DNA from 2 places in the Peribacillus sp. YIM B13472 genome. Region 2 is predicted to be linked to the other one. Evidence: riboswitches for the same ligand, from Rfam matches in the RefSeq annotation. Region 2 holds a riboswitch; the other holds the start of a gene.
What was found. Region 2 has a riboswitch for FMN ahead of ACFX4I_RS07645 (ECF transporter S component). Riboswitches for the same ligand answer to the same signal wherever they lie in the genome.
Positions count from the first base shown of each region.

Region 1: linked by a shared signal. The riboswitch ahead of ribE (riboflavin synthase) and the one ahead of ACFX4I_RS07645 (ECF transporter S component) in region 2 are both predicted to bind FMN.

Region 1 is NZ_JBHZPG010000009.1:123,462-139,611, forward strand. It holds gene ACFX4I_RS09885 (DHH family phosphoesterase) at 1-792, opposite strand, end outside; gene ribH (6,7-dimethyl-8-ribityllumazine synthase) at 1,079-1,549, opposite strand; partial or broken gene ribB (3,4-dihydroxy-2-butanone-4-phosphate synthase) at 1,630-2,268, opposite strand; gene ribE (riboflavin synthase) at 2,287-2,925, opposite strand; FMN riboswitch at 3,072-3,202, opposite strand; gene ACFX4I_RS09905 (TspO/MBR family protein) at 3,406-4,137, shown strand; gene megL (methionine gamma-lyase) at 4,151-5,326, opposite strand; gene ACFX4I_RS09915 (DEAD/DEAH box helicase) at 5,722-6,858, opposite strand; gene ACFX4I_RS09920 (ATP-binding protein) at 6,906-8,183, opposite strand; gene putP (sodium/proline symporter PutP) at 8,349-9,818, opposite strand; gene ACFX4I_RS09930 (molybdopterin oxidoreductase family protein) at 9,975-12,023, shown strand; gene ACFX4I_RS09935 (aldehyde dehydrogenase family protein) at 12,169-13,689, opposite strand; gene ACFX4I_RS09940 (aldehyde dehydrogenase family protein) at 13,939-15,372, opposite strand; gene ACFX4I_RS09945 (aminotransferase family protein) at 15,391-16,150, opposite strand, start outside.
Region 2 is NZ_JBHZPG010000007.1:21,327-37,476, forward strand. It holds gene rluB (23S rRNA pseudouridine(2605) synthase RluB) at 78-818, shown strand; gene resA (thiol-disulfide oxidoreductase ResA) at 1,025-1,555, shown strand; gene resB (cytochrome c biogenesis protein ResB) at 1,574-3,223, shown strand; gene ccsB (c-type cytochrome biogenesis protein CcsB) at 3,216-4,394, shown strand; gene ACFX4I_RS07620 (response regulator) at 4,687-5,403, shown strand; gene ACFX4I_RS07625 (ATP-binding protein) at 5,400-7,193, shown strand; gene sigX (RNA polymerase sigma factor SigX) at 7,407-7,967, shown strand; gene ACFX4I_RS07635 (GerMN domain-containing protein) at 7,933-9,156, shown strand; gene serA (phosphoglycerate dehydrogenase) at 9,290-10,867, opposite strand; FMN riboswitch at 11,177-11,313, shown strand; gene ACFX4I_RS07645 (ECF transporter S component) at 11,478-12,059, shown strand; gene ACFX4I_RS07650 (ferredoxin) at 12,199-12,447, opposite strand; gene ACFX4I_RS07655 (YpbB family protein) at 12,738-13,799, shown strand; gene ACFX4I_RS07660 (RecQ family ATP-dependent DNA helicase) at 13,802-15,307, shown strand; gene ACFX4I_RS07665 (CPBP family intramembrane glutamic endopeptidase) at 15,297-15,923, shown strand; gene ACFX4I_RS07670 (LysM peptidoglycan-binding domain-containing protein) at 15,901-16,150, shown strand, end outside.

The sequences.
Region 1 (16,150 bases), on a different contig from region 2:
ATCGTGGATTGTCCGGAAGCTGATTCTTTTACTTCCCACCATCAGGATGGCAATATAATCCAGATGGGAGAACTCTTTCGACAGTTCATTACCCAATTCAGAGTGGTATGACTCTGCATGGACCACACCAGCTGTATGGGGACCGACCGTAGCCTGATAGACTTCTCTTTTTTTCCTGTTTATGTACCGATCTACTCGACTCTCTTCAACATTCAGAAGGGTTTGCTCCACTTCGTCAAAAGTAAAACTTTCAGCCGTGGACAGCTTATTTGCGATTTTCATTTCGAATTCCTCTATCGGAATCATGAAAAAAAGGTCATTCAATCGTTTTGCCGTTGTATTTTTATTGACTTCCCATTCCCAAGTATCGTATTGACGAACCAATTCAACGAATTCAGCGACAATGCTTGAGGGTTCCAGCAATTTATTTTCAACTGCATACTGATAGAATAATGATGTCGCTGCCGTCTGTTTACCATCTTCCTGTTCGACAGTTACAGATGCCCAATCATGTTCGTTCAAATGCAGTGCTGACTTATGATGATCAATCAGCAGTGCCTTGCCTCCATCTTCCACAAACTGAGTAATCATTTTTTCGTTATCTTCATCAACCGATAAATCAGTAACGATCAATGTATCTTCAATCTTAGCCTGCTCAAGAAATGCTCCTACATTCTGATTAAGTCGGCCAATTGAATTATAACTAACCACTACTTCTTCTCCGAATGCCAGCTTAGCCACAATGCCACAGCCGACTCCATCTAAATCATTATGTGTAAAGAGATGGTACACACAAACCCCTCCTAATAACTAATAAAATTACTTTTCCCTAAAGTCATGAATTTCAATTGCAATCTTTACAATTGTAGCATAATCATATCCGCATATTTTATCATGCTTCCATTACATGATGCTTTTGTTCGTTTTTTTTTCGGGGAATTACCTAATGATTCTTTATTTTCCATAATTTATACCGATATTTAATGAAAAAACACATTACTTTGAAATCGAGGTATTTCCAATCTGACAATTAAAAAAGCCGCAGGAATGTTATTCCCTGCGGCTTCCTTATGTGAAATCACTGTTCTATTAATTTTCCAAGGTTGGCCATTTCAATGGCACTAACCGCAGCTTCATAGCCTTTGTTACCTGATTTTGTACCTGCACGTTCAATGGCTTGTTCAATATTCTCAGTTGTCAGCAAACCGAAAATAACCGGTACACCTGTTTCCAATGAAACGGAAGCCATGCCTTTAGCTGCTTCATTGCAGACATAATCATAATGTGAAGTGGCACCCCTGATTACCGTTCCAAGACCGATTACAGCATCATATTTACCTGTATTCACAAGTTTCTTAGCAATTAACGGAAGTTCAAAAGCACCCGGGACCCACGCGATGTCAACATCATTCTCATCAACGCCATGACGCTTAAGGCCATCCAATGCCCCTCCTAAAAGCTTGCTTGTGATAAACTCATTAAATCTTCCTACCACGATTCCGACTTTCAATCCTGATCCGATTAATTGTGCTTCAATAGTTTTCCCCATGTCCAATTCCTCCTAATTTTAAAAAACAATTTCATTTTTTTCATGTTAATATTTAATTCCCTTATAATCCTTCAAGCTTTCGGGATGTTCAGTTCAAGTTCCTGTTTCCCAATTGAATCATTTTGTTCAAGATACCGAATCAAATCGGCTATCGTAATGAATTTCAGGTTAAATTTATCAGCGATGACTTCTAAATCGGATACGCGGGCCATCGATCCATCTTCATTCATGATCTCACAAATGACACCAGCTGGAGCGACACCGCATAACTTCGCCAAGTCCACCGATGCCTCCGTATGTCCAGCCCTCCTTAATACGCCGCCTTCTTTAGCGACTATCGGAAAAGTGTGACCAGGCCTTTGGAAATCTTCAGCGACAGAATCTTCATTAAGAAGCTCAAGGATGGTCAAGGACCGTTCAAAAGCACTGATTCCTGTAGAGGTGCTTTTATGATCGACACTTACCGTAAAAGCAGTACCATGATGATCGGTATTTTCACCTACCATAGGATGCAGTTTCAATTTCGCTGCCAGTTCTTCAGTGATGGTTGTACAAATCAAACCACGTCCATGAGTCGCCATGAAATTAATCGCTTCCGGTGTCGCCTTTTCGGCCAACACTACAAAATCCCCTTCATTTTCACGGTCTTCATCATCGGATACGATTACTACCTTGCCAGCCTTCAAATCTTCTATTGCTTCTTCTATTGTATGGAACATCATTACACCGCCCTTTTATTAGAATCCATGCTCTGCCAAAAACTCTAAATTCAGTCCTGGTTTTGGATTGCCATTTTTCATTTGATGTATTATATATTTCCCTATCATGTCGTTTTCGATGTTAACGATATCGCCAGCCGCTTTTTGTCCCAATATGGTGTCCTGATGAGTCAATGGAATCAATGATACAGTCAAAAGGTTCCTTTCGATTCCAAATATCGTCAAGCTCGTTCCATCAATGGCCACGGAACCTTTTGGAATGCAGAAGGTACTAAGCCCTTCATCCAATTGGATTACATAATATACGGCATTTTCTTTCCGTTCTTTTTTTATGATCGTTCCGGTACCATCGATATGCCCTGAAACAAAATGACCGCCAAATCTTCCCTGTGCACTCATTGCTCGTTCAAGATTAACAGGTGATCCCAATTTTAACGTCCGGATCGTGGAAGCTTTGACCGTTTCCGGCATCACGTCTACCGTAAACAAACTTTTCGTGAAGGATGTTACCGTTAAGCAGACCCCGTTGACTGAAATACTATCCCCCAGATGCACATCTTCAAGGATTTTTTCAGAACGAATCGATAACTCCATACTGCTTTTTCCTTTTTTCAAGGAATGTACGGTACCGATATCCTCAATGATTCCCGTAAACATGTTTTTCCCCCTTTTATAAAATATAAAAAACCCCTTAGGATGACCTAAGGAGTTAGCAGGAGAAATGAGTGAAAAAAATTGTATACCTAAAAAGCCTAATATTTTCATTTTCGAAAAATTAGGCGTACGTATACACTTGGGTTCCACACGTCCTTCTCCCATCCAGACTGTACTGTCGGCTTTGGAATCTCACCAAATCCTGCCTTTATCAGGCTCGCGGGCTTAGAATTTCTTCATCACCGCCGGTTGGGATTTTCACCCGACCCCGAAGGACTAAAATAATATGAATCTTTGAATATTTTATCACCATAAAGTGAAGATGTAAAATTTCTAACCTTAAATGGTTCAATTGTTACAGGAACTTCCTCTTTTTATGGAAAAATGACCCCCAAGTACCCCCGATGTGCTCCGAAAAGATTAACCAGGCTAAATATGTGGAATAAGGTTAGAAGGATCACAATTCATACAAGGAGGAAGCCGATGATTATTTCCATCATTAACTTGATTTTCTACCTGTTCGTCGTCACGATGAATTTTTTAGCAAATTTCCTGCCATTGAACGGCCAAACATCAGGAGAGATTTCCGATAAACTGGATGTCCATTTCACTCCTGCCGGTTATGTATTTTCCATATGGGGCTTGATCTATTTCCTGCTCGCCATCTGGGTATTCAGGCAGTTTTTAAGTAAACATCAAAACAGACCTGCTTATAAGGCATCCTTCCCTTGGTTCGCTTTAAGCTGTGTCCTGAATGGCGCTTGGCTTTTGGCTTGGCACTATGAACGCTTTTTGTTATCCGTATTCATTATCATTGCTCTGTTAGCTACTTTAATGGTCATTTATACAAGAACGAAAAAAGTGGAGCATGCTGCTTTGGACCTATTTCCGTTTTCCATTTATACAGGCTGGGTAAGTGTTGCAGCCATAGCTGACATTTCTTATTACCTCACCTATATCAAATGGGACGGTTTTGGGGTTTCCAATATAACCTGGACGATCGTCCTGCTGATTGCAGCAACAGCCTTGGCCTTTGTCTTTGCAGGTAAAAACCGGGATTGGTGCTATCCTCTCGTATTCGTTTGGGCGTTCATAGGCATCGGGATACGAAATAGCGACGCCTATCCTGTAATTACAGACATTTCTTATATCCTGGCTGCCATCACTTTTATCGTATCCATCACCATCTTCATTAAAAATAGGAGGAACAAATGAGGGATATGGTACCCTAAAATGCTTGCTGAAGATCTTGCCAGACATCCTCCCAAGCCTCAAGGCCAACTGAGAGACGGACCAGCTGGTCACTGATGCCCATTTGTTCCCGTGAATCTTCAGGAACGGCAGAGTGCGTCATGGTAGCGGGATGCTGGATCAATGTTTCGGCATCCCCTAGACTTACGGCAATTTTGATAAGTTTCAATTTATTTAGGAATTCCTGTGCATCCTGTTTTGTGCCATGCAATTCGAAAGAGATAAGGCCGCCGCCATGTTTCATTTGTTTTTGCATTATATAATGATCCGGTGAACCTTCATCACCTGGATAATATACCTTTTTCACCTTTGGATGTTTCTTAAGTTCTTGAAAGATTGCCATTGCATTGGCCGAATGACGGTCCATCCTGACAGGCAAGGTCTTTAACCCCCGTAATAGTAACCAGGCATCGAATGGTGAAATGATTCCACCGATATCCTTCTGTGTAGTCCCGGCTACCTGATTCATGAATTCCTTCTTACCGACGACAAGGCCTGCAACGACATCACCATGCCCGCAAAGATATTTCGTAGCGCTATGAAGGACGATATCACAGCCATATTCAAGCGGTCTCTGTAGGTAGGGAGTCGAAAACGTATTATCGACTACGACTGTCACATTATATTCCTTCGCAACTCTCACCACCATCTGTAAGTCAATCATTTTCATCGTCGGATTGATAGGGGTTTCTACATATATGCAGGTCGTTTCCGGCCGGATCATTTTCCTTACCTGTTCTTCTGAATCCATTTCACAAAAATCATGTGTGATGCGGTATTTATTTTTCATTAGCTGCAGGAGGCCAAATGTACAACCATATAGCCCCTGTGAGCACAGGATGTGGTCATCTGTTTTTGTTAACGCAAAAAGTACTGCTGAAACGGCAGCCATGCCTGAACCGAAAGCAAGGCCAGTTTCCCCGCCTTCCAAAGCGGCAATCTTTTCTTCAAGCACTTGTACCGTTGGATTTCCAAGGCGGGAATAAATATATCCATCTTCCATACCGGCAAAACGCCTTTCCCCTTGCTCGGCATTTTCGAAAGTGAATGTTGAGGTTTGGAATAAGGGTGTTGCCAAGCTTCCTAAATGCTTCTTCGAGTCATATCCTTCATGGATGACTGCTGTCTCAAACTGTTTATACTTTCCTGTCATTCCGTCTCCTCCTAACCTATGTCTATTGCTATCATATGTCAAAAAACTATATAAAGGAAGCGTTTTCATTCATGATTATCCCCATTAATGAACTCCTGAATTTAGTCTAATTTCACAATCGAATATATTCATAGTATCAAATGCTGTGTGGGGATTTTATCCTGATCTTATGGGATCATTTCTTTTTGAACATCCCTTTACCACCCGTCGTTCAATTTGATTCGGCAAAAACAAACGTTTTCCTATTTCTACCTTGAATCCTACCATATTCATAAAGTAGAAAAGTCATGTAGTGGGAATTCTGCACAATGAGCACCTTTTTAATTTTAAAATCTTAACGGGCATTCGCAAAAAAAAAAAAAAAGACAGCCGCCATGGCCGTCCCTTTTTTCGTATCATTCATCGACTACGATGTTTCCACCATAGAAGGTTACTCTCGTTAATGGAATCTCCAGTTCACGAGCCATTTTTTTCAACTCTCGCTCTTCTCTTTCCGTTACGATTGAAATGACAGTGCCATCTGCACCTGCTCGCCCAGTTCTCCCAGATCTATGGATATATTGTTCGATGTTGTCAGCCATATCAATATGAACGACCGCAGTAAGACCTTTAATATCAAGCCCCCTTGCCGCTACATCCGTTGCTATCAGCATTGGGGATTTTCCCGAACGAAGCTTGCGCAACGCTTTCTCCCTGTCGACTTTATTGGATTCCCCGTGAAGCACGCCCATTTCAATACCTTTATAACTCAGCTTTTCATGTAAGACGCTCAGCTCTGCGATATCATTCAGGAAGGCAAGGGCCTTCACATCTTTAATTCTTGTGATTTTCTCGAGAATCTTGGACTTTTCCCGTCTCTCAACAACAAAGTACAGATGGTCCACCTTTGATTCCATTTTTTCATGCTTATCGACCTTGATCATTTCGGGTTCATTCATGAATCCCCTGGCGGCTTTTTCCGTTTCCTCCGGCAAGGTCGCAGAAAATACCATGATTTGCCGGTCTTTTAGCGTTGTCTTGATAATATTATTAATCGTTCCCATATGCTCTGGAATGATCAATTGGTCACCTTCATCAAGAACTATCGTCTTAACTTCATGCATCTTCAATTTCTTTTGGGCAATCAATTCGTAAATACGCCCCGGTGTTCCAGCAATCACCTGGGGACGCTTCTTCAATTTGTCCAACTGCCTTTTCACATTAGCACCGCCGATGAATGCTGCACCCGTAATGCCGCTTCCCTCTGACCAAATGCGAATTTCTTCATTGATTTGCATGACCAGTTCTCGTGATGATGCCAAAATCAAAGCTTGGGGCGATTTCTTTTCAGGATCTATCTTTTCTAGCAATGGCAGTAAATATGCTAATGTTTTTCCCGTACCGGTCGGTGATTCGGCCATGATGTCTTTTCCCTCGACAATCACCGGAATCGCTTTCGTTTGAATCGGGGTAAGTTGTCCGAATCCGGACTTTTTCCAGACCTCTTGTATATATGGTTTTCTATCGTTCACTAATTCAGGTAATTCGCTCATATCGTTCTCCTTTAAAATATAACTTTTCCTATCTTTCATAGTACCATTTATTCTTGTCCAGTAGCCAACGGAATACGAATTGTAACCGTCGTCCCTTTGTTTATCTCACTTTCAAAATGCATTTCCCCGTGAAGTCGATGAACGATTTTCCGGCAAATTGCCAGCCCGATCCCTGTACCCTTTTCCTTCGTCGAATAAAAAGGCTCACCAATCCGTTCAAGGCGCTCGGGAACCATTCCCATGCCATTATCACTCACGCTGACTACAGCTTGTCCATCGATGGTTTGCAGCGATATATCAATTTTCCCATTATCCTCAATCGCTTCAATGCTGTTCTTGACGATATTGATTACCAACTGTTTAATTTCAATTGGATCAGCCATAATATAAATCGGTTCAGCGGTTTTAGCCCTGAACCCCATTTCGATATTATTCAAATTCGTTTCTGCTTTCATCAATGTGAATACCTGTTGTAAACTGTCGGCAAGATCGATCCTGCGGAATGCTACATCCTGTTTCTTCCCAAGAATCAAAAGTTCACTTGAGATAATATTAATTCGGTCAATCTCCTTCAACATGATATCAGTATGCAGCGGGTTTACCTCCTGCGTCATATCCATTAACTGTACGAATCCTTTTAACGATGTCAGCGGATTCCTTATCTCATGTGCGACCGCTGCAGCCAGATGTCCGATTACAGATAGCTTTTCAGACATGATCATCAATTCCTCTTCGCGCCGCAATTCAGTAATATCCCGAACGATTGCATATACTCCCAGCATTTCCGCGTGAACGATGATCGGTAAAAAGGTTACACGGATTATCCGTTCTTCATCACTGCCATTCTGAATGGTCGTTTCGAATTTCACAGCCTCCCCTTGAAGGGACTGTTTAAAGAATACAGATACTTTATCACTTTCATTCCAGTTAAGGAGATGATTCGCATTCTTGCCTTTCAAATTGTCACTGTTATGACCTAATAGTTTTTCAGCTTCAGGGTTTATCGAAACGACATTTCCTTCGAGATCCAGCTCAAGAACACAATCCGGGTTATGCTTGAACAGCGACCGATACTGTTCATCCTTCAGAATGAATTCCTGTTGGGACCTCAACATTTTCCCCGTCCAATACCTGATTATGAAGTATAGGAAAAGACCGGTTATGAAAATGAACATCCACCCTTTGGAATGTTGAAACATTGCATATACCTGAACATCTGCCCTTGCCTGTGTCATAGAGATGTAATCCGTAACGAAAATCCATAAGACCCCAATGATTATATATATAAAAGCCACTTTACATGCAATTTTATGAGATTGGTTCATATTTTTTCCTTTATATCGTTTTTTGGTTTATTATTCCCAAATCACTCAAAAAAAAGCCCTCATGTTTTCAACATAAGGACTCTATCGGTATTGTACCATATATATTGCATTCATTGTTTTATATCGCTAAAAAATCAAGCACCATTTTAACTCGACCCTCACTGATCAAGAGAGGTCTTTAATGGCTTGATTGAATTCTTCTTCTATATCTTTTGTAGGCTTGGCCGATAATAAGCTGAAAACGACTACCGCTATTGAACCAGCGATGAAACCAGGAATGATTTCGTATACTTCAGCGAACTTATCGATCATATCCCAGACGATCACGGTTGCCGTACCGACAATCATTCCCGCCAGGGCTCCCCATTTCGTCATCCGTTTCCAGTACAGGCTTAACAGAATGACAGGACCGAAGGCCGCTCCAAAGCCAGCCCATGCATAACCCACCAATTTAAGGATCGTACCGCTTGGATTAAAAGCCAATAATAGGGCAATGGCAGATATCGCCAATACACCAAATCGGCCTACCAGCACTAATTCCTTATCAGATGCATCCGGCCGAATGAACTGCTTATAGAAATCATCGGTCAAAGCACTTGCCGAAACTAAAAGCTGTGATGCAATCGTACTCATGACCGCTGCTAAAATAGCAGCCAACAAGAAGCCTGTAATTAAAGAAGGAAACAGTTCTTTAGATAAAATGATGAAGACGGACTCAGCATTTTTTTCCCCTAAAGGACTGTTTGTCAGGTTAAAATAAGCTATTCCCACCAATCCGGTGAACATCGCCCCGACGATAGCAAAAATCATCCAGCCCATACCGATTCGGCGTGCACTTTTCAATTCTTTAACAGATGAAACCGCCATGAATCGAACGATAATATGAGGCTGCCCGAAATAACCAAGCCCCCATGCCACAAGAGATATGATGCCAATGGTTGATGTTCCTTCAAAGACATGCAATAAATCCGGGTTGATCGATCTTATTTCATTGAAGGTAGGATCCCAGCCACCAATATTTACAATCGTGACAACTGGCACTAGAATTAAGGCAATGAACATAATTGTACCTTGTACGAAGTCGGTCCAGCTAACAGCCAGGAATCCGCCAAATAATGTATAAAGAATAACAACACTCGCCGTCAGCCAGATGCCCCACCGATAATCCAAATTGAAAGCGGAGCGGAAAAGCTCACCGCCTGCTACCATGCCTGAAGATGTGTAAAAGGTGAAGAAAATTAAAATGACCGATGCTGATACCACTTTTAAGACCCTGGAGCCATCTTTAAACCGATTCCCCAAAAAATCGGGAATCGTAATCGAATTGCCGGCCACTTCCGTGTATGTCCGAAGTCTTGGTGCCACGAATAACCAGTTTAAATAAGACCCTGCACAAAGGCCGACGACAATCCAGCCCGCACTTAACCCGCTTATGTACATGGCACCGGGAAGACCCATCAACAGCCAGCCGCTCATATCGGAAGCTCCTGCACTCAATGCAGTTACAGCCGGGCCCAAGTTCCGGCCGCCAAGCATGTAATCGGTTAGGTTGGCCGTTTTCCGATAGGCCAAATAACCAATTAATAGCATACCTGCCATGTATATTCCAATTGATATTATAATTCCATAATCCAAAAATGAATCCTCCTATTTATAGGTTAATTTTCATCTTGTAAGCTTATCAGAAAAAAAAACATATGTTAAGAAGTTCTTGCACCTTTCAACGATTTCACTTTCAATATAATTAAGAAAATTCATTTTATTAGATTAAATTATTAGGAGGAATACGCCATGCAATCCTATATCAATCAGCCAGATGGAGTCTTTCCCTCTGTTTGCTCTCTTGACTGTCCTGATCAATGCGGTTTACTGCTGCACAAAAAAGACGGGAAAATCATTAAAGTTCAAGGAGACCCTGATCATCCAGTCACAAAAGGGAATATTTGCAACAAAGTCCGAAACATGACCGCTCGCCTATATGACCCCAATCGCTTAAAACAGCCATTAAAGCGCAGCGGTCCGAAAGGAGAAGGGAATTTTGCTCCAATCAGCTGGGAAGAGGCCATTGACACAATCACTTCCAAATGGAAAGACCTGATCGAATTGCACGGTCCGGAAAGCATACTTCCCTACAGCTTTTACGGAAACATGGGCAACCTCAGCGCTGAGGGAATGGATCGCCGTTTTTTCCACAAACTCGGTGCAAGCATGCTCGAGCGTTCCATTTGTAACGCGGCAGGCTCAGTCGGATACAGCTATACAATGGGTGGTTCATTCGGCATCGATCCAGAAGAAACGATTCATACAAAGCTTTTCATCATGTGGGGCATTAACGCTGTAAGCACAAATATGCACCAAGTAACGCTTGCCCAGCAAGCACGAAAAAACGGGGCCAAAGTAGTTGTCATTGACGTACATAAAAACCAAACCGGCAAGTGGGCAGATTGGTTCATTCCGATTTTGCCTGGCACCGATAGTGCGCTTGCCCTCGGATTAATGCATATACTATATGCCGAGAATCTAGTCGACCAGCCCTTTTTGGATGAATACACAGTTGGTGCTGCCGAATTGCGCGAACACGTCCGCCAATATGACCCTTCGACCGTTTCCGCGATCACTGGCGTTCCAATTGATGACTTATATGAATTAGCCAGGATGTACGGCACCACAAGTCCATCATTCGTTCGGATAGGCAATGGCCTGCAGCACCATGACAATGGCGGCATGGCAGTACGTACCATCGCATGCCTGCCTGCACTTACCGGCCAATGGATGACCGAAGGCGGCGGAGCCATCAAAGGGAATTCTGGATATCTGGCTTTTAATACAAATGCCTTAAGACGTCCTGATTTATTGCATAATAAAGCTACGCGGACCATTAATATGAACCAAATCGGTCAAGCTCTTATGGAAAAGGAAAACCCGATTCGCTCCATGTTTGTATACGGCTCCAACCCAGCACTTGTCGCTCCTAATGCAAATAAAGTGCAGGAAGGTCTAATGCGGGAAGATCTATTCACAGTTGTACATGATCTATTCTTAACCGAAACGGCCATGTTTGCCGACCTCGTCCTTCCTGCCACATCTTCTTATGAAACGGAGGATTTTTATAATTCATACTGGCATAATTACGTGCAAATACAAAAACCTGTAGTCGAAAAATATGGCGAGTCGAAATCGAATGTTGAATTGTTCAAACTGTTAGCTGCTGGAATGGGATTTGTGGAACAAGCATTTAGAGATTCAGAGGAAGATATGATACGTCAGGCGCTAGATTTTCCCGATAACCCGCATTTAGAAGGCATCACCTATGACTCCCTTTCTCGGAAACAATTTGTCAAAGCCAAGATGCAGCCGATGTTCCCAGGAAAACTCCCGACACCAAGCGGTAAAATCGAACTTTATTCCGAAAGGATGAAGCAGGATGGATACGAGCCTTTGCCAACATATACGCCAATCATAAAAGACAGCGACCTGCCATTTTTATTCATTCCAGCACCTAATCACAATTTCTTGAATTCAACTTTTTCAAATAATGCCAAACATATCTCCATGGAAAAGGAACCGAAATTGCACATGAATGCCTCTGATGCCAAAACAATGGGGATATCCTCCGGTGATATGGTTAAAATCTGGAACGATCGCGGTGAGTGTTTGCTTACCGCTGCTCCCGGTGAAAATGTGTTACCCGGCGTTCTTGTCAGCCAAGGCTTGTGGCAGAATGCACCTGAAACAAAACAACACATCAATTCCCTTACCCCAGATCGGCTCGCAGATATGGGTAATGGTGCCGTTTTCTTTTCAGGACGGGTTGATCTTGAAAAAGTCCACCAAAAGTAAATCAATGTTTAGCAATCTTTGAATATATCTGCGGTTTCCGGAGTTATATCTCCGATTTTTGAAATATATCTGCGATTCTGGCATTTTATCTCCGATTCCACAAAAAAAGGCTGTTCCACAAGGAACAGCCTTTTCGTCAAGCCCTTTATTCTTCATCAAACCAGCCTGTTGGCTGGATATCCAAGTTGTTATTGATTTGCTTCACTTCGGTGTAAGCTTCGTAACCGAAAGTTCCCAGTTCGCGTCCATTTCCGCTTTGCTTGAACCCTCCCCAAGGAGCTTCGTTATAAGTCGGATGATATGAGTTTATCCACGTGATGCCGGCACGCACTTTTTTAATGACACGGTACGCTTTTGCGATATCATTCGTGAACACCGCTCCCGCTAAACCGTATTTCGTATCATTGGCCAGTCGAAGTGCTTCCGCTTCATCCTTGAACTTTTGAACGACAAGCACCGGTCCAAAAATTTCTTCCTGCACAATCCGCATGTCCGGTGTCGTATCAACAAAAATAGTAGGTTCGACAAAGTAACCTTGATCCAAGCCTTCTTCTTTCATTCGATTTCCACCGACGATTATTTTGGCACCTTCTTCTTTTCCGATTTGGATATACGATAATATTTTGTTCATATGGGCTTCTGAAACGATAGGACCCATCTGGCTGCTTTCATCAGAACCTGAACCTACTTTGATCTTTTTCGCCTTCGCAGTAAGACTTGCAATGAACTGATCGTAAATCGATTCTTCCAACAGTAAACGAGAACCTGCTGAACACACTTGTCCTTGATTACAGAAAATCCCGTATAGAGCATAATCAACGGCAGTCTCAAAATCAGAGTCGGCAAATACGATATTAGGCGATTTCCCGCCGAGCTCCAATGTCACCTTCTTTAGGTTACCCAGTGAAGCCTCCATGATTTTACGCCCTGTTTCCGTCCCTCCTGTAAAGGCCACTTTATCGATTTCCTCATGTTCGGCAATGGCTTGTCCGACAACTGGCCCCGCTCCTAACACAAGGTTTGCGACACCTTTTGGCAATCCGACTTCATCCATGATTTCGAATAGTTTGACCGCTGTCACAGGGGTGATTTCAGATGGTTTGAAAACAACGGAATTTCCTGCAGCGAGCGCCGGGGCGAGTTTCCATGCTGACATCATTAGCGGGAAATTCCATGGAACGATCTGCCCGCATACACCGATCGGTTCCCTTACGACCATTGCTTGCTGACCGTCAGGAACTTCAAAAGTTTGACCTGTCGGTTTTGTAGCCAATCCTGCATAATATCTAAAACAGGCTGCTGAATCCGCTATATCATAACGAGCCTCACGCAATGGTTTCCCATTATCCAATGTTTCCAACGCAGCTAATTCTTCAGCTTTTTCTTCTATTTTGTCGGCTATTTTGAATAAAATGCGAGCTCTTTCCACAGCAGGAGTTCCCCACCAACCACCTTCATAGAAAGCATATTTTGCTGCCTCGACCGCTGCATCCACATCTTCCTGTGTTCCTTCCGCAGCTTTGGCAATAACTTCCCCCGTGGCCGGATTCAATACATCCCTCTTCTCCCCTGAAGTCGAATTCACCCATTCCCCATTGATGAACATCTTTAAGTCCAGTGCTCCCGTTCCTTCTTTTTTCGTGTTATTTTGCAAAGTTTCCTGCATATAAATTCCTCCTCGGTTTTAATTTATCTACCTATATAGAAGATATGAGCAAGATTCATGCCAGTTTGAAATAATAGGTAAAACACGTTTTTTTACCCTTTCCCGTCTCATTTAAATTCAATCGTGAATTACCTATTCATTTTTGCATAACATATGAGCAATCCTTAATCTCAACTTCTTTCAAGATTCATAGAAAAATAAACCTGCAGCTCAAAAAAAGAGATGAGCAGCTGCTCATCTCTTTTCTGACTAATTTCGGTTAATAATGACCAGTTTCATTTCCGTCATTTCTTCAATGGCATATTTTAACCCTTCGCGGCCAGTCCCGCTTTTTTTGACTCCGCCATACGGCATGTTGTCGACACGGTAAGTTGGGATATCATTAATGATAACACCGCCGACTTCCAATTTTTCTGCGGCAGAAAGAGCCAGATTGATATTTTCTGTGTAAATCCCGGCCTGCAATCCGAATTCGGAATCGTTGACCAAGTCAATCGCTTCCTCAACAGAAGAAACCTTATTGATCAAAACAATGGGAGCGAAGACTTCCTGACAAGATACCTTAAGCATTGCATCCACTTCCAGCAACACAGTCGGATGCAGGATATTCCCTTCAGATTTACCTCCTGCTGCGACGATCGCACCGTGTTGTTTAGCTTCACCGATCCAATCCAGGCTTCGCTGTACATCACCAGCACTGATTAATGCCGAAATATCCACAGACGGGTCCAAAGAATCTCCTAGTTTCAAGCCATTCGTTGCTTCTGTGAATTTTTTGACGAACTCATCATATACCTCTTCATGAACATATGCGCGCTGTAAGGAAATACAGACCTGCCCTTGAAAAGCGAATGCTGCCGATACACAGCGTTGGATGATTTTATCGATATTGATCCCTTTATCAACGATGACAGCCGCATTCGAACCTAGTTCAAGACTCACTTTCTTTAATCCGGCCTTACTACGGATCCCGATTCCGACAGCCGGACTTCCAGTAAATGAAATGCTCTTCACCCGTGAATCGGTGACTAATTTATCACCAATAACCGAACCGCTTCCGGTAACTAAATTAAACGCACCTGCCGGCAAATCAGTTTCAGCTAATAGTTCAGCAAGAAATAGCGAAGATAGCGGTGTTTGGCTCGCAGGTTTCAGGACAAGTGTATTTCCGGCAGCAATGGCCGGGCCTACTTTATGGGCAACGAGGTTCATCGGAAAATTAAAAGGGGTAATCGCACCTACGACGCCTAGAGGCTCACGGACTGTGTATCCTATCCTTCCTTCTCCGTCAGCTGTAGCATCCATCGTCAATGTTTCCCCATGAATCCTTTTTGCTTCCTCTGCTGCAAATTTATATGTGGCAACCGTCCGGGATACTTCAACCATTGCCGTTTTGATCGGTTTTGCTGCCTCTTTAGCAATAATTTCAGCTGCCTCATCTTTACGGCTCTCCAAAAGGCTCGCAAGCTTTTCAAGTATTGCAGCGCGTTTATGACTAGGTAAAGCTGCCATTGTTTTTCTAGCTTGATAGGCCGCTTCTATTGCCAACTCTACATCTTCAAGGCTTGCCGAAGGAATCTCCGCTAGAACTTCCCCACTATAGGGAGACTTTAGTGTCGTGAACTTTTCAGCTTCTTGCCATTTACCATTAATGAATAATTTCTTTTTCAGCGTTTCCGTCATGACCATCACTTTCACCTCTTATAAAATTTCTTTTTCGACAGCTGTAAATGTCTCATCAAGGATTTCAATTATTCTTTCGACTTCCGATTTCGTAATGATTAAAGGCGGTGCGAATACGAGTGTATCTTGATCAAACGTAACAGACCGGCAAATCAAACCATTCTTCGCCGCTTCAGCAACCAGTCTTGGAGCAAGCTGTGTCTCAAAGCCTTCGCCTGTTTGTTTGTCCTTTACGATGGAGATGCCTCCAATTAATCCAAGTGCCCTGACATCACCAATAATCGGGTGTTTGCTTTGAAGCTTCTTAAAGCCGGCAAGCAACTCTTCACCACGCTGTTTCGAGTTTTCTATCAAGTTTTCACGTTCAATTATTTCAATATTTTTCAAAGCAACCGCACATGCCATAGGATGCCCACTGTATGTGTAACCGTGTAAAAGCGTGCCTTTTGAAAGGGCAATGAAATCCTGATGCATCTTATCATTCAGGACGACCCCGCCTAACTGTGCATATCCGCTCGTCACACCTTTTGCGAAGCACATCATATCAGGCACAACACCAAAGTGTTCAATCCCAAAATAAGTCCCTGTTCTTCCAAAACCTGTAATGACTTCATCCGTCACCATTAAAATGCCGTATTCATTACAAATCTCCCTTACTTCCTTAAAATAGCCTTCAGGAGGAAGGTTCACGCCACCAGCCCCTTGAATCGGTTCAGCGATAAATGCCGCAATCGTTTCCGGCCCTTCCTGTTCTATGACCTTACGCAACTCTTCAATG
Region 2 (16,150 bases):
CTCAATATGTAATAATTGTATGATTGTGTATGTATAGACAATAACAAACGAATGATTATACTATGGGGTGAAGATAGATGGAACGATTACAAAAGGTGATAGCACATGCTGGACTGGCTTCCCGCCGTAAAGCAGAAGAGTTGATTTTAGAAGGTAAGGTAAAAGTGAACGGCAAAGTAGTGAAGGAATTAGGTGTGAAAGTTGGGCCTAATGATAAAGTTGAGGTTAATGAAGTCCCGCTAGAAAAAGAAGCCCCGGTTTATTTCCTATTCTATAAACCGCGCGGCGTCATTTCGGCAGTTTCTGATGATAAGAATAGAAAAGTCGTAACTGACTTTTTCCCTTACATCAATGAACGGATTTATCCGGTTGGCCGTTTGGATTACGATACCTCGGGCTTATTGATTTTAACCAATGACGGGGAATTTGCAAACACGTTAATGCATCCGAAGCATGAAGTGGATAAAGTGTATGTGGCAAAAGTGAAAGGGATGCCTTTGCGTGAAAGCTTGAAAAAGTTGGATAAAGGTATCAAGTTGGAGGATGGCAAGACTGCACCAGCCAAGACAAGGGTATTGTCTACCGACAAGAAAAAGGAAACGGCGATAGTTGAAATCACAATACATGAAGGCAGGAACAGGCAAGTCCGCCGGATGTTCGAAGCAATTGGCCATCCCGTCATTAAATTGAAGAGGGAACAATATGGTTTCTTGACCTTGGACGGTTTAACAGCAGGAGATTCCCGGGAGCTGACTCCACATGAAGTTAAATTAATGCGGACTTTAGCAACGACCGAACCTAAACAGCGGAGAATGTAGATAAGAATTTTTCCTGTATTAATAGGTTGAAACCACTACCCCATTCTTCCCCCGGAAGAATGGGTGGTGGAAAACAACCTGTAAATACCTTTTCCTTCATGAATCAGGAAAGAATGTCACAAAACCTTCAGAAATGTAAATAAAAAGGACATGGCGTTAAATGGTATAATGGTAGTTAAATTTAGTGTGGACTTAGGAGGATCTCTATGGATAAAAAGAAGCGACGCCTAATTAGCAGAACCATCATTCTCCTGCTTTTAGGTGCAGCTTTAGTGTTTGCCCTTTATACGAACTTCACTAAAGATAAGAATGAAAGTCTGAGAAAAGGATCCGATGCACCCAATTTCGTCTTGACTGATATGGAAGGCAAAGAGCATAAACTTTCCGATTACAAGGGAAAAGGCGTCTTCCTGAACTTTTGGGGTACATATTGCAAGCCGTGTGAATACGAAATGCCTTATATGGAAAATCAATATAAAAACTTTAAAGAACAGGGCGTTGAAATATTGGCGGTTAATGTCGGGGAATCTGACTATGCTGTCAATAATTTCATTACAAAGCATGATCTGACCTTTCCTGTCATGATCGATAAAGGTAGGGAAGTGGAAAATGCATACCGCGTGGATATATTGCCTGTCACCTTTTTGGTCGATAAAGATGGGAAAGTGATAGATATCATCACCGGAGCTTTGACAGAAGAGAGCATCCAAAAGCATATGGAGAGAATTAAACCATAATATTGGGGAGTTTTTGACATGAAAGAAGTAAAATGCGATTGTGGTCATATAAATCCGTTTGGCACAAAGATTTGTGGGAAATGCGGGATGGTGCTTGGTAACGAAAGAGAAAACAAGCTTATTGATATGAGATATGAAGGAAGTGCCAGGCGTTCACAAACATATAAAAAAACGATCATCGATAAAATATGGAACTTCTTTTCTTCCGTTAAGGTAGGGGTGACGCTCATTGTCATTGCCTTGATCGCTTCAGCTATCGGGACGATTTTACCTCAGGAAATGTACATCCCTTCAACTGCTACGCCTGCAGAGCATTATGAACTGGAATACGGCTGGTTCGGAAGAGTGTATTATGAACTCGGATTTCATAACTTGTATAGTTCATGGTGGTATTTGATTATCATAGGCATGCTAGGCATATCACTATTGATTGCCAGTATCGATCGGTTCTTTCCATTATACCGATCGTTAAAAAAACAAGGGGTCACACGTCATGACGGTTTCATGAAACGCCAGCGGATTTATGGGGTGACAAAGCTTGAAGACCAAGATATAAACCTTGAAGAAGTAAAGGATAGACTAAAAAGGCAGCGTTATCATATACGGGAGGAAAACGGTCATATACTTGCCGAAAAGGGTCGTTTTTCACGTTGGGGACCCTATGTTAATCATATTGGACTTATCATTTTCTTAATTGGAGCATTATTGCGTTCTGTCCCTGGGATGTATATCGACAAAGTACTTTGGCTGCGTGAAGGCGAGAGAAAAGAAATCCCGGGTACAAATGGTGAATATTACCTCCGGAATAATGAATTTACCTTAGAGGTGTATGACAAAGAGAATGAAGAAGATGAGCAGTACAGTGCTGCAATTGATAAAACCGGTACGATCGCAAAAACCTATCAATCCGATGTTACGTTGTATGAGCGCAAGGGAGAAACCTTACCAGGGGAAAAAGTGGACCTTGATAAGCTTAAAGATTATAAAATCAAAGTCAATGAACCTCTGAAACATGATCATTATGCTCTCTACCAAGTAGACTATAAACTGGATGAGCTCAGTACGATGGCTTTTAATTTGATAAATAAAAAAACCGAAGAGAAATATGGAAGCTTAAAGGTTGATTTGAACAATCCACAAAAGAAATACGAGTTGAAAGAAGGATATTCCGTTGACTTGATCAGTTACTTCCCCGATTTCGAGTTCGATGAAAAAGGTGAACCTAGAACGATATCGAAGATTCCGAATAATCCAGCATTTATCTTTAAAATGCATACTCCAGATAAGCCAGAGGGTGAGGTCAGTTTCGTAGCGATTAAGGAGACTGTGGAGCCTTTAGGGGAAAACACTTATAAAATGGCTTTTAATGGTGTGGAAACCCAAGATGTCACGGCTTTGACCGTCAGGAAGGATTTAACGCTTTGGATCCTATTCACGGGTGGAATCATTTTCATGATCGGAGTTGTCCAAGGGGCTTATTGGAATCACCGGAGAATTTGGATTAAGAGGAAAGATGATGAGATATTAATGGCCGGCCATACAAACAAAAACTGGCACGGTATTAAAAGAGATATAAAACAAGCGATAGAATCAACATCACTTTCCGAACCGATGGATCAACTTGAAGATGAGAAATCTTCTAGTAAGGGGGAAGTTTTAAATGGCTGAATTAAGCAGTAACTTTTTATATGCAGCTTTCTTATTATATCTTGTCGCTACCTTTTTATTTGGGGGATCGATCAAGGATAAACGCGGAGCCGAAGAAAAGAAACAAAACAAATGGGCTAAACTGGGCATTTTCATCACCATTCTCGGTTTCACGGCGCAAATTGGGTATTTCATCACTAGATGGATTGCTGCCGGCCATGCCCCGGTAAGTAACCTGTTTGAATTTACGACCTTTTTCGGAATGATGCTGGTCGGTGCTTTCATATTAATATATTACCTTTATAAAACACCTGCCCTTGGGCTATTCGCTTTACCGATTGCGTTATTGATAATCGCATATGCAAGTATGTTTCCTACAGAAATTTCGCCACTCATTCCTGCTTTGCAGAGCGATTGGCTTCATATTCATGTAACGACTGCAGCGGCAGGACAGTCGATCCTTGCCATAAGTTTCGTTACTGCCATCATTTATTTAATCAAATTCGTCGATCAGACACAATCAAGCAAAAGAACGTTCTGGCTTGAAGGCATCATGTTCACATTAGTCTGCACCATCGGATTCGTCATCATCACTTCTTCTTTTGCTGCGATGGATTATAAGGCGAATTTTGATTGGGTCGATAAACACGGAGCCGAGGTCAAACAGGAATTCAACCTACCGGCTTTGGTTGGTCCCAATGAAGGGAAACTAATCGAGACGGATCGATTTGAACCACTTGTGGACATGCCTCCACTGATCAATGCCAAGAAACTGAATACTGTACTTTGGTCATTCGGTATGGGGCTTGTCTTGTATGGTTTAATAAGGTTGATTGCTCGCAAAAGAGTGGCAGCATTGATTAAACCGATCGTTAAAAATGTGAATTTAAATTTATTGGACGAGATTAGTTATCGTTCGGTTCTTATCGGTTTTCCGATTTTTACACTCGGTGCCCTCATTTTTGCAATGATCTGGGCTCAAGTGGCCTGGACACGATTCTGGGGCTGGGATCCGAAAGAGGTCTGGGCACTTGTTACTTGGTTGTTTTATGCAGCTTTCTTGCATCTGCGCATGTCAAAGGGATGGCAAGGGGAAAAATCAGCTTGGCTTGCCGTCATCGGTTTTGCCATCATAATGTTTAACTTGATATTCGTCAATCTTGTTATTGCTGGTTTGCATTCATATGCTTGATTCTATATTGTAATATTTAGATGAAGGGGGTCTTTTGATAGAAACGTCGAGGAGTTGGCTTATCGATTTTTCTAGAGAATGATCCCTTTTTCAGTCATAACCATTAATAAGGATATTTCGGTGAAAGCATTTATGAACTTTTAGTGAGCGGTCGAAGTCTTTTTTGTGACAAAATGGTGAAAGGTTCATGGAAGCCATGCAAAATCGGCTCTTTATCGTACTTTGTAAGGAAAAAGTATTAGTCATGGAAGTTTTCATTTTGTAGAATATATGATAGGAGGCTGATTACATAATGTATAATGCTATAAAAATTCTCGTGGTGGATGATGAGGAAAGAATCCGCCGGCTGCTAAAGATGTATTTGGAAAGGGAAGAATACATGATCGATGAAGCGGAAAATGGAGATATGGCTTTAACAAAAGCCCTTGAAAATGATTATGATTTAATTTTATTGGATATTATGATGCCTGGTAAAGATGGAATCGAAGTTTGCCGTGAATTAAGGGAAAAGAAAACGACACCGATTATCATGCTGACTGCTAAAGGGGAAGAAGTGAACCGCGTTCAAGGGTTCGAAGTGGGAACAGATGATTATATCGTAAAGCCGTTCAGTCCCCGTGAAGTGGTATTAAGGGTTAAAGCTTTATTACGACGCTCTTCAAGCACTAGTTACATGCAGACGGAAACGACAGCAAAAGATGTGATCGTCTTCTCACATCTAACCATTGATAATGATGCACACCGTGTACTTGCTGATAACAAAGAGGTTTCATTAACACCAAAAGAATATGAATTATTATATTTCTTGGCGAAATCCCCAGATAAGGTTTTCGATCGGGAGCAATTGTTAAAAGAAGTGTGGCACTATGAATTCTTTGGGGATCTTCGAACTGTTGACACGCATGTCAAACGCTTACGTGAAAAATTAAACCGCATATCCGAAAATGCAGCCAAGATGATTGTGACTGTTTGGGGTGTAGGTTACAAGTTCGAAGTCATGAATGACTGATGCTATGGGGCAGTGTTGTAGGGAAGCTATGGGCAACGATCCTATTGCTCGTGTCGTTTGTATTAATTGTTTTAACCGTTCTGCTGGTCGAATTCTTTGAGAATTTCCAGATTGAAAATATTGAAAATGATTTAACCAAAACAGCTGAACAAATCATTAAGGTAACCAATGAACATCAGGGATCCAGCAATGAGGTTTTACAAATAGCTTCGGAAATAATAGGCAACGAAACGAAAATGATCATTCTTAATGATGACAAAATGATATTCTCATCAATCGGAGGAGATAATGAGTTCGAAATCACGCCGGAACTCATTAAAAATGATTCCGAATTGCTCAAGGTTTTTACGGAAAGAAAGACTGTAAAAAAGGAAATGGCGCTTTCCGATGATGCAGGCAATGATGAATTGTTCGCAATCGTAGTAGGCATTCCACTTGAATTGAATGGGGAACAGGATGAAGTTTTCCTATTTCAATCGTTGGAGTCCATGGAAGAAACCACAAAATCAACTACACAGTTCATATTATTGGCAGCAGGCATCGCCATTATTTTGACAACGATTTTTGCTTTCTTTTTATCTACAAGAATCAATGCCCCACTGGTGAAGATGAGGGAAGCCGCACTAGCGATTGCCCGGGGGAAATTTGATACAAAGGTTCCAATCTTGACTCAAGATGAGATAGGTGAGCTGGCCATAGCGTTTAACCAGATGAGAAAACAGCTGAAATTCAATATGAATGCACTTAGTCAGGAAAAGGAACATCTCTCAAGCATTCTTAGCAGTATGGCAGATGGGGTCATTACCTTCAATAAAGATGGCACAATTCTTGAAACGAATCCGCCAGCAGAAAGGTTTCTGCAATCCTGGTACTTTGAAAAGGGCTATAACCGGGAAGATAATGTCAATGTCCCCTTGGTTTTGATGAATCTTTTTGATGAATCAGATTCCTTCGATAAGGAGCAAGTCGGTGAAATTACTTTGCAGGGCCGTGATTGGGGATTCATTGTCAGTCCGCTATATACAAATGCCGACAATATTCGGGGAGCGGTGGCCATCATACGGGATATGAGTGATGAAAGACGTATGGACAAACTTAGGACTGATTTCATAGCGAATGTCTCCCATGAGTTAAGAACGCCGATTTCAATGTTGCAAGGATATAGTGAAGCGATTGTAGATGACATTGCGGGCAGTGAAGAGGAAAAGGTGGAAATGGCACGCATCATCTATGATGAGTCTTTGAGAATGGGCCGTTTAGTCAATGATCTCCTCGACCTAGCTAAATTGGAATCGGGTAAAATGAACCTTAGCTATGAATGCGTACCTATTTCTCCTTATTTAAAGAGGATTACAAGTAAGTTTTCCGGGCTGGCTAAAGAAAAGGGGATCACAATATCAGCCAGCATGCAAGACGATCAAATTCAATGGCATTTCGACCCGGACCGCATTGAACAGGTTTTGACCAATTTAATTGATAATGCGATTCGTCATACTCCTCCGGGCGGTAACATTGATGTCATTCAGAGGACAAGTGATCGAAGGGGTCTGATCATTGATGTGAGGGACTCTGGATCTGGAATTCCCGAAGAAGATTTGCCTTTTGTATTCGAGAGGTTTTATAAAGCGGATAAAGCAAGGACCCGCGGCCGTTCGGGCACCGGTTTAGGTTTGGCAATCGTAAAAAATATAATCAATGCCCATGATGGCTTCATTTCGGTAAACAGTTTACCTAATAAAGGGACGACGTTCAGTTTTATCCTGCCTCGAATTATGGAAAAAGCTGAATGACGGGTGGCTTGCCAAAAAATCTTGTTTCATAATGAATTGAGAAGACAAAGGCAATTGGATTTCTTTCCAACTTGTCTTTGTTTTTTTTAGGAAACAAAATAAGAAGTCCCTGATATGTGGAAATTAACGGAATTTTATAATAAGATTAAAGCCGAATTATGTAACTTTTGTTTAGGATTGACGACTATATTTATGAATGGATGTGGGGAAATGATGGATTCCGTTTTCCACGATCTTTATGAAAAATATCATCAGGAAATATATCAATTCATTTTTTATATGACTAAAAATCGAGAAACGGCTGAGGACCTTGTTCAGGAAGTCTATATCCGGGTGATGAAGGCCTATGAACGCTTCGAAGGAAAAAGCAGTGAAAAAACGTGGATGTACTCGATTGCAAGAAATGTGACGATTGATTACTTTCGGAAACAAAAAGGGTGGAAAGATAAAATCTTTCCTAATTTTGATTGGGATAGGCAATTGATAAAAGATAAAGAGCCCATTCCCGAAGAAGTGGCTATCATGAACGATGAAATCCAAGATATTTATCAATGCTTAAACCGGTGTACCACGAATCAAAGATCCGTCATCATTTTACGTTATATTCAGGGATTGTCCATTACGGAAACTGCTGAAGTATTGAATTGGAGTGAAAGTAAGGTAAAAACGACCCAGCACCGTGCTTTGAAGGCTATTAAAAAGTTGATGGAAGATTTATTAGGAAAGGAGGGCCACCGCATTGAGAAGATTCCGTTGGAAAGAAAGCGAAATTGAAGACATGCTGCGCGAGCTTCCTAAATTAAAAGATGACCGAACCAAGGCAGAGGTGTTTGCGAGAATAGATGATAAGAAGAAAAAGAAACACTGGATACCTCTATTTGCGGGTGTTGCCTCCTTATTCTTAATGGTTGTTTTGGCATCATCTTTAATTATTGAAAAAAAAGGAACGACAAGTCAAGAGGATAGCGGCAGTAGTGGGAAATTATCTCTATCTGAAAATAAGGATATGGCAAATCTTGAACGGCAGGATGCAAGTAACAAAGAAAATCATTCAGCAGATAAACAGGATAGTCAAAAGTTTTCGAGTAAGCAAGCGGAAATCGAATCTAAAGACAAGGCTTCAGAAATGGAACCCCGAAAAGGGGAAAAGGAAAAAACATTTGCACAAGCGATCTATCAAGATGACCTTAAAAATGCATCGATCATTACGATGGGTGTCCCAGATGATCAAATGAATTTCATCGTTCCCATTTCAATTAAACTCAAACATTATGACGAAAATGATAAACTGAATCAGTTAGTTAAGCAAATGTCCGATATGGATGAAGAGCAATATGGGCTATCTGACTATTTTCCACTTGATATAAAGATCAGCCAAGGAAACGATATGACCACTGCTCATATTGATTTTCAAGAAAAAAGCCGACTATTGGATGAAGATACACTTTTTCTCCATTCGATGGAGGAAACGCTTTCCTATAACAATATAGAGAAAATGACATTTTCTACAGATGGTAAGCAAGGTGCCATGTTTGCGCACGCGGGATATTTAAAGGAGGTGGATATTCCTCATCAAAAAAATCGCACATACTTTCTTTACCAAAGGGATGAGTCCTCCCCAAGGTTCCTTGTTCCAAGCAATATGGGTTATCAGGACTTTGAGGAGGCGCTGCAAGCTGGAAAAGGGGAGGCGGGCATCGAGGGAATTTCACCTGCAATCCCGCATGACCTGAAATGGGAAAGGGTAAGCTCTAATGGAAATCTGGTGATAATCCAATTATCAGATCAAGCTGCCATTAAAAATAGTAAGGAATCCCTTCTAGCTTTAGAAGCCATACTCTTCATTGCCAAGGATTTTGGTTTTGAAAAAGTGAAGTTTGAAAATGCTCCTATTGAAGAGGTAGGCCAGTTGAATTTAACTGAGGACATATTGGTGCCCAAAGCACCGAACCAAGTGAATTGATTGCAGGAGCCAAGACTAAATGATGGGGAGGTTTCCCATATGATGGTGCGTTAAAAACACCCTGTGTATGGTTGGCAAAAGCCCCTTGCATTCACAGAAAAAGTGCCCGCACTGGACGGGCACTTTTTTCTTCTTAGTTTAATGAGATACGGGCCATGAATGTAATTTCTTCTGTTTCCATTAAAAAATGTTTCATGTTGTCTTCTAATGGTAAATCAAAGCTCAAAACCATTATGGCTTCCCCACCAGCTTCTTTTCGGCCAACCTGCATGGTGGCGATATTCACTCCGTGATCACCTAGGACCTTACCTACGTTACCGATTACACCAGGTTTATCGGTATGCTGGATATAAAGTAAATTCGATTCTGGATGAAAGTCGATTTTGAAACCATTCAAACTTACAATTCGAGACCCGTAATTTTCGATATAGGTTCCACTGATTGTTAATTCTCGGTTGTCACCTTTTACTTTAAGGCTGATCAAATTCGAGTAACCTAAAGAGTCCGTAGAGATTTTTTCACCAACCGTTATGCCACGCTCCTTTGCAATCAACAAGGCATTCACTTCATTGACTGATGCATCAACTCTTGATCTGAAAAAGCCAGAGATTAGACTTTTTGTAAGAATCTCTGTATCGAAATCCAATGATTCTCCTGCATACGTAACGGAGATTTCCTGAATTCCTTCATTCATGCACTGAGAAGCAATGGATCCCATTTGCTGAACAAGTTGATAGAAAGGCTGTACCTTTTCAAACACTTCTTTAGATATGGCTGGAAGGTTGATAGAACTTGAGACTGGGTTTCCTTCAAAATAGGTCAATACTTCTTGGGCAACCTGTACGGCCACATTTAATTGGGCTTCTTTAGTGGAAGCACCAAGATGCGGTGTAGCAATGACGCTATCCAGTTCAAGCAGTTTATTGCCAAGTGGAGGTTCTTCGACGAAAACGTCCAGTGCCGCCCCTGCAACATGTCCTTCGACTAACATTTCATATAAATCATCTTCGTCTAGAATTCCACCACGGGCGCAGTTTAGTACATATACCCCTTTTTTACAGGTAAGCAGTTTTTCTTTATTGATTAATCCTCTAGTATCATTCGTTAGTGGTGTATGAACAGTAATGATGTCTGCTTTTGGAAGCAATTCATCTAACGGCAGGGCCGTTACGGACATTTTCTTTGCACGATCGACAGTCAGGAACGGATCATAGACAATGACATCCATGCCAAAAACTTTAGCACGTTTTGCAATTTCCCCTCCGATACGTCCAAAGCCAACTATACCTAATGTTTTACCACGAAGTTCAGTTCCCGTATATGAAGAACGTTTCCACTCCCCATTCTTCAGTGAAGCATAAGCTTGCGGAATGTGGCGCATTAATGAAGCCATCATCGCAAATGTATGTTCAGCTGTTGAGATGGTATTGCCGTCAGGTGCATTAACCACGACAATCCCGCGTTTTGTCGCCGCGGGGATGTCTATGTTATCAACACCGACACCAGCGCGTGCTATAATTTTCAACTGCGGCATGCGGTTCATTAAATCTTCCGAAACCTTCGTTGCACTTCTCACAAGAATTGCATCGATCCGATCAAGCTCGTTTGCAGCTTCCTCTACGGTTTTCTGAATGAGATGAATATTGGATGCCTCTGATAGCGGTCCAAGTCCTTCTGGTTTAATGGCGTCTGCTACTAAAATCCGATACACGTCTAAACACCTTCCTAGGGAAAAGAATTATCTTAAATTTCAGTTAATTTTACAATTGAAATGCTGTTTATGTCAATTTGGCTTATCTGGATGTAAGCGCTTAATAACATGATTATCATCTGATCATTTGTTTAATATGGTGATATAAATGGCTTCGTCTTTGTTTGCCATAATATAAAAAAATTTTCGCTATTTGTTTTAAACCATTCACTGCGACTATCGATATTCATCCTAAATGCATCAACTGAGAAAAAATGCTATCAAAAAAATGGAATTTCAGATATAATGGGAAGTATAAAAATTTTATAGGTCTATCTTCGGGGCGGGGCGCAATTCCCCACCGGCGGTGATGAAGGAATTTCTTCTTCTAAGCCCGCGAGCCTTACAAGGCAGGATTTGGTGTGATTCCAAAGCCGACAGTATAGTCTGGATGGGAGAAGATGGAGGTTCCTGAATGCGTTTCAACAGTTATTTGCTGAACGTTTGTTTGATGTAACCTTTAATTTATCCCTTTAATTCTATTGGAATTAAAGGTTTTTTATTGAGCATCAACATATTTTGGAACCCAAACCTCTTTTTCAGGTAGATCGGAAAAGAAGGAGAGAGAACTATGAATAAGAACAAAGTGAAAAAAACGGTCACACTTGCGATGATGGGAAGCATTTCTTATTTATTGATGCTTTTAAATTTCCCGTTTCCAGGATTCCCGCCTTTTCTCAATGTCGATTTTAGCGACATACCAGCACTGATGGCGGCATTGATTTTCGGTCCGATGGCTGGAATTCTAGTCGAGTTCATTAAAAACCTATTGGATTTAGTCATGACAGGGACCTTGACTGCTGTACCTGTGGGGCATATAGCTAACTTTATAGCCGGAATACTGTTTGTCTTGCCAACTTATTATGTATTTCAGAAAATCAATTCAAAAAAAGGGATGACGTTCGCTTTACTTGCGGGGACAGTTTCCATGGCAGTATTCATGAGTGTTTTAAACTATTTTGTCTTTTTACCGGCATATACCTTCTTTATGGGGTGGGATGCAATGTCGGCGCCCGAGTCAAGAAAGTTCGTTACGACGGCAATCTTGCCTTTCAACGTGATTAAAGGCGTGCTCATCACATCTGTATTCATGTTGCTGTTCATTAAATTACAGACATGGATCAATAAGCAAACATTATATAAAAATGCTTAACGGCATTGACGATAGAAATGAAAAAACAACCGGATATCCATATTCGGTTGTTTTTTATGTTTGTTTTTTGGTATGAGAAGATGTAATCCGATATTGGCCAAAAGAAAAAGCCATTCTCGTTTGAAAATGGCTTGTACCGTTATTCGAATTTTAGTGCATCCCCGTCAAATGCCTCGTCAGCAACTTTAATGGAATCCGTTGGGCATCCTTCAAATGCATCCATCATGTCGTCTATAAGTACATCTGGAATTTCAACGATTCCCTCGTTATCGTCAAGGGTAACAAATGCAATCCCTTCGTCATCATAATCATATATATCTGGTGCCGCTGCTCCGCATGCTCCACAAGCTATGCATGTTTCTTTATCCACAATAGTAAATTTAGCCATGAATATAACCCCTCCTAAGTTGTTTAACAACTGATAATCTTTTTATTTCAGATTATTATCTCTTTCTTATTGTAAGACCGAATGCAAAACTTTTCAATAGAAATTGTATTGATAATAACTATCATCTAGCTGAATGTCAACGAAAAACATCGAAATAATTAACTCGGTTCTATCCATGGTTCGTCATTTAGTCACATAATTTCCCTTGTATTCATCAATAATAACGGCGATTTTTGCAGTTTTTTGTTACAATGGGGTTATTGGTTAAATGAAACAAGGATGTGAGTCCCATGAATAATTATCTACAGGCCATCATTCTATATGCGATAAAAAAATTTCAAGGCGAACGTTCCATTTATGCTATATACCATATGCTGCAGGGTAAGAAATCGTCACAAACAATCCAGGATGCCCATTTATTCGGGTTAACGGATATTTTTGGGACAATACCCCGATTTACCCGTCAGCAATTAAATCAAAACATTGAACATTTACTTAAGCATGACATGATTAAGTTAACGGATAGATCAGATGCGTATGAAATTAGTATGCAAGGTGAGGGAATGTTAGGCGATTACTTTAAAAATAATCCTTTTCCGACGTATATAAATGGTTGGAAGTATCACAATATCACCCCGGTTTTCTGGGGAAGGTTAAACTTACTCATTCAAACCATATCCCATATTGTCCACAATGAAAGGCGTTTTTATCCGATACAACGAAATCCCAAAATCCAATTCTTCGTAAAGGAATTTTTACATGTCAATCGTCAAGATCGAGCGGTGATTGCCCAACATCTATATGATGAACTGATATCCCTTTTAGAAAGTCAAAGTGATATGAAACGAGACATTTTCATTTTGAGGTTAACCGGAATAAACAGGATTGGACTTACGTTTGAACAGATTGCAAAAAGGAAAGATGTAGAAGAAGAGTATGTTCGCTTTACATTCCTTGACTCCATGCATCAAATGCTTGCAGAAATGGAAACGGGAAAGGATTACCCTCTCTTGTCCTCATTAACCAATGATTGGAAAAGAAGTGGAAATCCTCAATTGACACAATCTACAAAGACAACTTTACGATACATCCAGGAAGGGAAAAATCTGGGTGAAATAGCTGAAATCCGCAGATTGAAAGTCAACACCATCGAAGATCACCTCGTAGAAATTGTTTTATCGGAAAAAGATTTTCCGATTTCCGATTATGTAACTATCGAGGATGAGAGGGAAATTGCTGAGGCTATTAAGGAACTTGGTACGAAAAAGCTTAAAGCAATCAAGCAGATGGTCGATAATAAACAAATAAGCTTTTTCCAAATAAGACTTGTACTTGCGAAAATAGGTGAGTGATGATGAACATAGAACGAGTCCTCAAAGAAAAATTCGGATTTGATGAATTCCGCCCTGGACAAAAGGAAGTGGTTGAATCATTGATGTCCGGCCGTCATACCTTAGCGATGCTCCCAACGGGATCAGGTAAATCATTATGTTACCAGCTGCCTGCTTATCTTTTAAATAAGACTGTCATAATTGTCTCCCCGTTATTATCTTTAATGCAGGATCAAGCAGATCAGCTGAAGATGAGTGGCGAAAAAAGTGTATTGACCCTCAACTCTTTTTTGACGCTAAATCAAAAAAGGAAAGCTTTCGACCGGTTACATAGTTATCGTTTTATCTTTTTATCCCCTGAAATGCTAAGCCTGGATGGTGTGATAAAATCCTTGAAATCCATAGACATAGGTTTGTTCGTCATAGACGAAGCACACTGCATCTCACAATGGGGGTATGATTTCCGTCCGGATTATTTGAATTTAGGAGAAGTGAGGCGTGAATTGAACAATCCGTTGACTCTTGCCCTGACGGCAACTGCAACCGATGAGGTCCGGAGGGACATCATTGGTAAACTCAACATTGGGCACGCCAAGGAAATGGTCTCATCTGTTGATAGGGAAAATATTGCAATTATTGTCGAGCGAATGTTCAGCTACGATGAAAAGCTAGCCCGTGTGCTGGAACTTGTCAGGAAGTTTGCCGGCAGCGGAATCATTTATTTTTCCTCTAAAAAAGTGGCGGAGTCAGTCACTGGGTTTTTACAGGATAACGGAATCGATAGTGTCAATTATTATCACGGTGGAATGGAACAGGAGCAAAGGATGCTCATTCAGCAGCAATTCATTTCCGGCCAGTTGAAAATTATATGTGCAACAAGTGCTTTTGGAATGGGTGTGAATAAATCGGATGTCAGATATGTTATCCATTTTCATATCCCGTCCACGATGGAAGCATATCTTCAGGAGATAGGCAGGGCGGGAAGAGATCGGAAACAAAGTGTAGCTGTCTTATTATATAGCGAAGGGGATGAAGGGCTTCCCCTGCATTTGATGGAGCAACAGTTGCCTACGGATTCGCAAATCGATGGTGTATGTTCTTTCCTTAATGCCTCACACAAAAATATGGCGATTTTGACCCTCTCGGAAAAAGAACAGCTGTCTCAATCCTTTTCGTTGAACGAAATCCAGCTCCGTTTTTTTACGCAGTTTATCACGGGCAATAACCTAGATCAAATGGCAGAGATGAAAGAGTATTGTCAAAAGAGAAAATCAAGGAATCAGGAAAAGCTGCATAAATTCCTTCACTGGATATATGCCCAGGAATGTCGCCGTTTAGGGATACTGGACTACTTTGGAGAAAAGCATCGGGAAGTGAACCCCATCTGCTGTGATATCTGTGGGATGGATGTCGAAAAAATGGCTGATGTATGGCCGAAAGTCAAAGTGAATCCGGTCAATTCCTTTTCCACTTGGAAAAAAGAATTGGCTTATATCTTATTAAAGAAGGAAAATGGCAATGAAAAATAAGCAAGCTGAATTAATTAAACAACTTACAGATAAACAGTTGCTATATAATTTGTTTCTTACGCAAATTATTCTCTTAACGTTAGCCCTCTTTTTAGGTATTATTTTATTTAAAGACCGTTCAGCTTTTTTCGACTTATTTATCTTTGATGACCTGAACATTTTGCTTATTGGAGTTCCCGCTGGAGTCATTGTCGTATTATTTGACATATTGTTTATGAAAGTGACTCCATCTTCCTATCAGGATGATGGTGGCATTAACGAACGCATTTTCAGTAATTTGTCATACCCGATGATTTTTGTCGTAACTTTAGTGGTTGCGATAAGTGAAGAAGTATTATTCCGTGGAGTGTTGCAAACGCATTTTGGTTTGCTTCTTACGAGCCTAATTTTTGCAGCCGTTCATTATCGTTACCTTTTTAATTGGTTTTTATTTTTAAATGTTTTGGTTTTGAGCTTCTTTATCGGTTTTCTATTTGAAATGACTAATAATCTCATCGTGACGATAACAGCTCACTTTTTGATTGACTTTATCCTTGGTATTTTAATCAGGAACAAAAAGCAAAGAGGGTTTAGCAAGAAAGGGGGTGACTTGAATGAGCCGAGTGCAAAAGAATGAAAAAGAAAACGATCAGGCTGGTGAACTTCGTTCGCGAATTGAACGTCATAAGGCTAAGTCCTCATTGCCCAAGCGGAGCAAAGTCCACCAGAATAAAAAGAAAAAAAGTAAAGTGAAGAAGTTCCCGATGATACAATTATTAGCATTATTTTTTATTTTACTTCCAATTGGATTTTACACCCTTTATACATATCTGCAGGATAGGCCTGTACCTGTTGTGAAAAGTG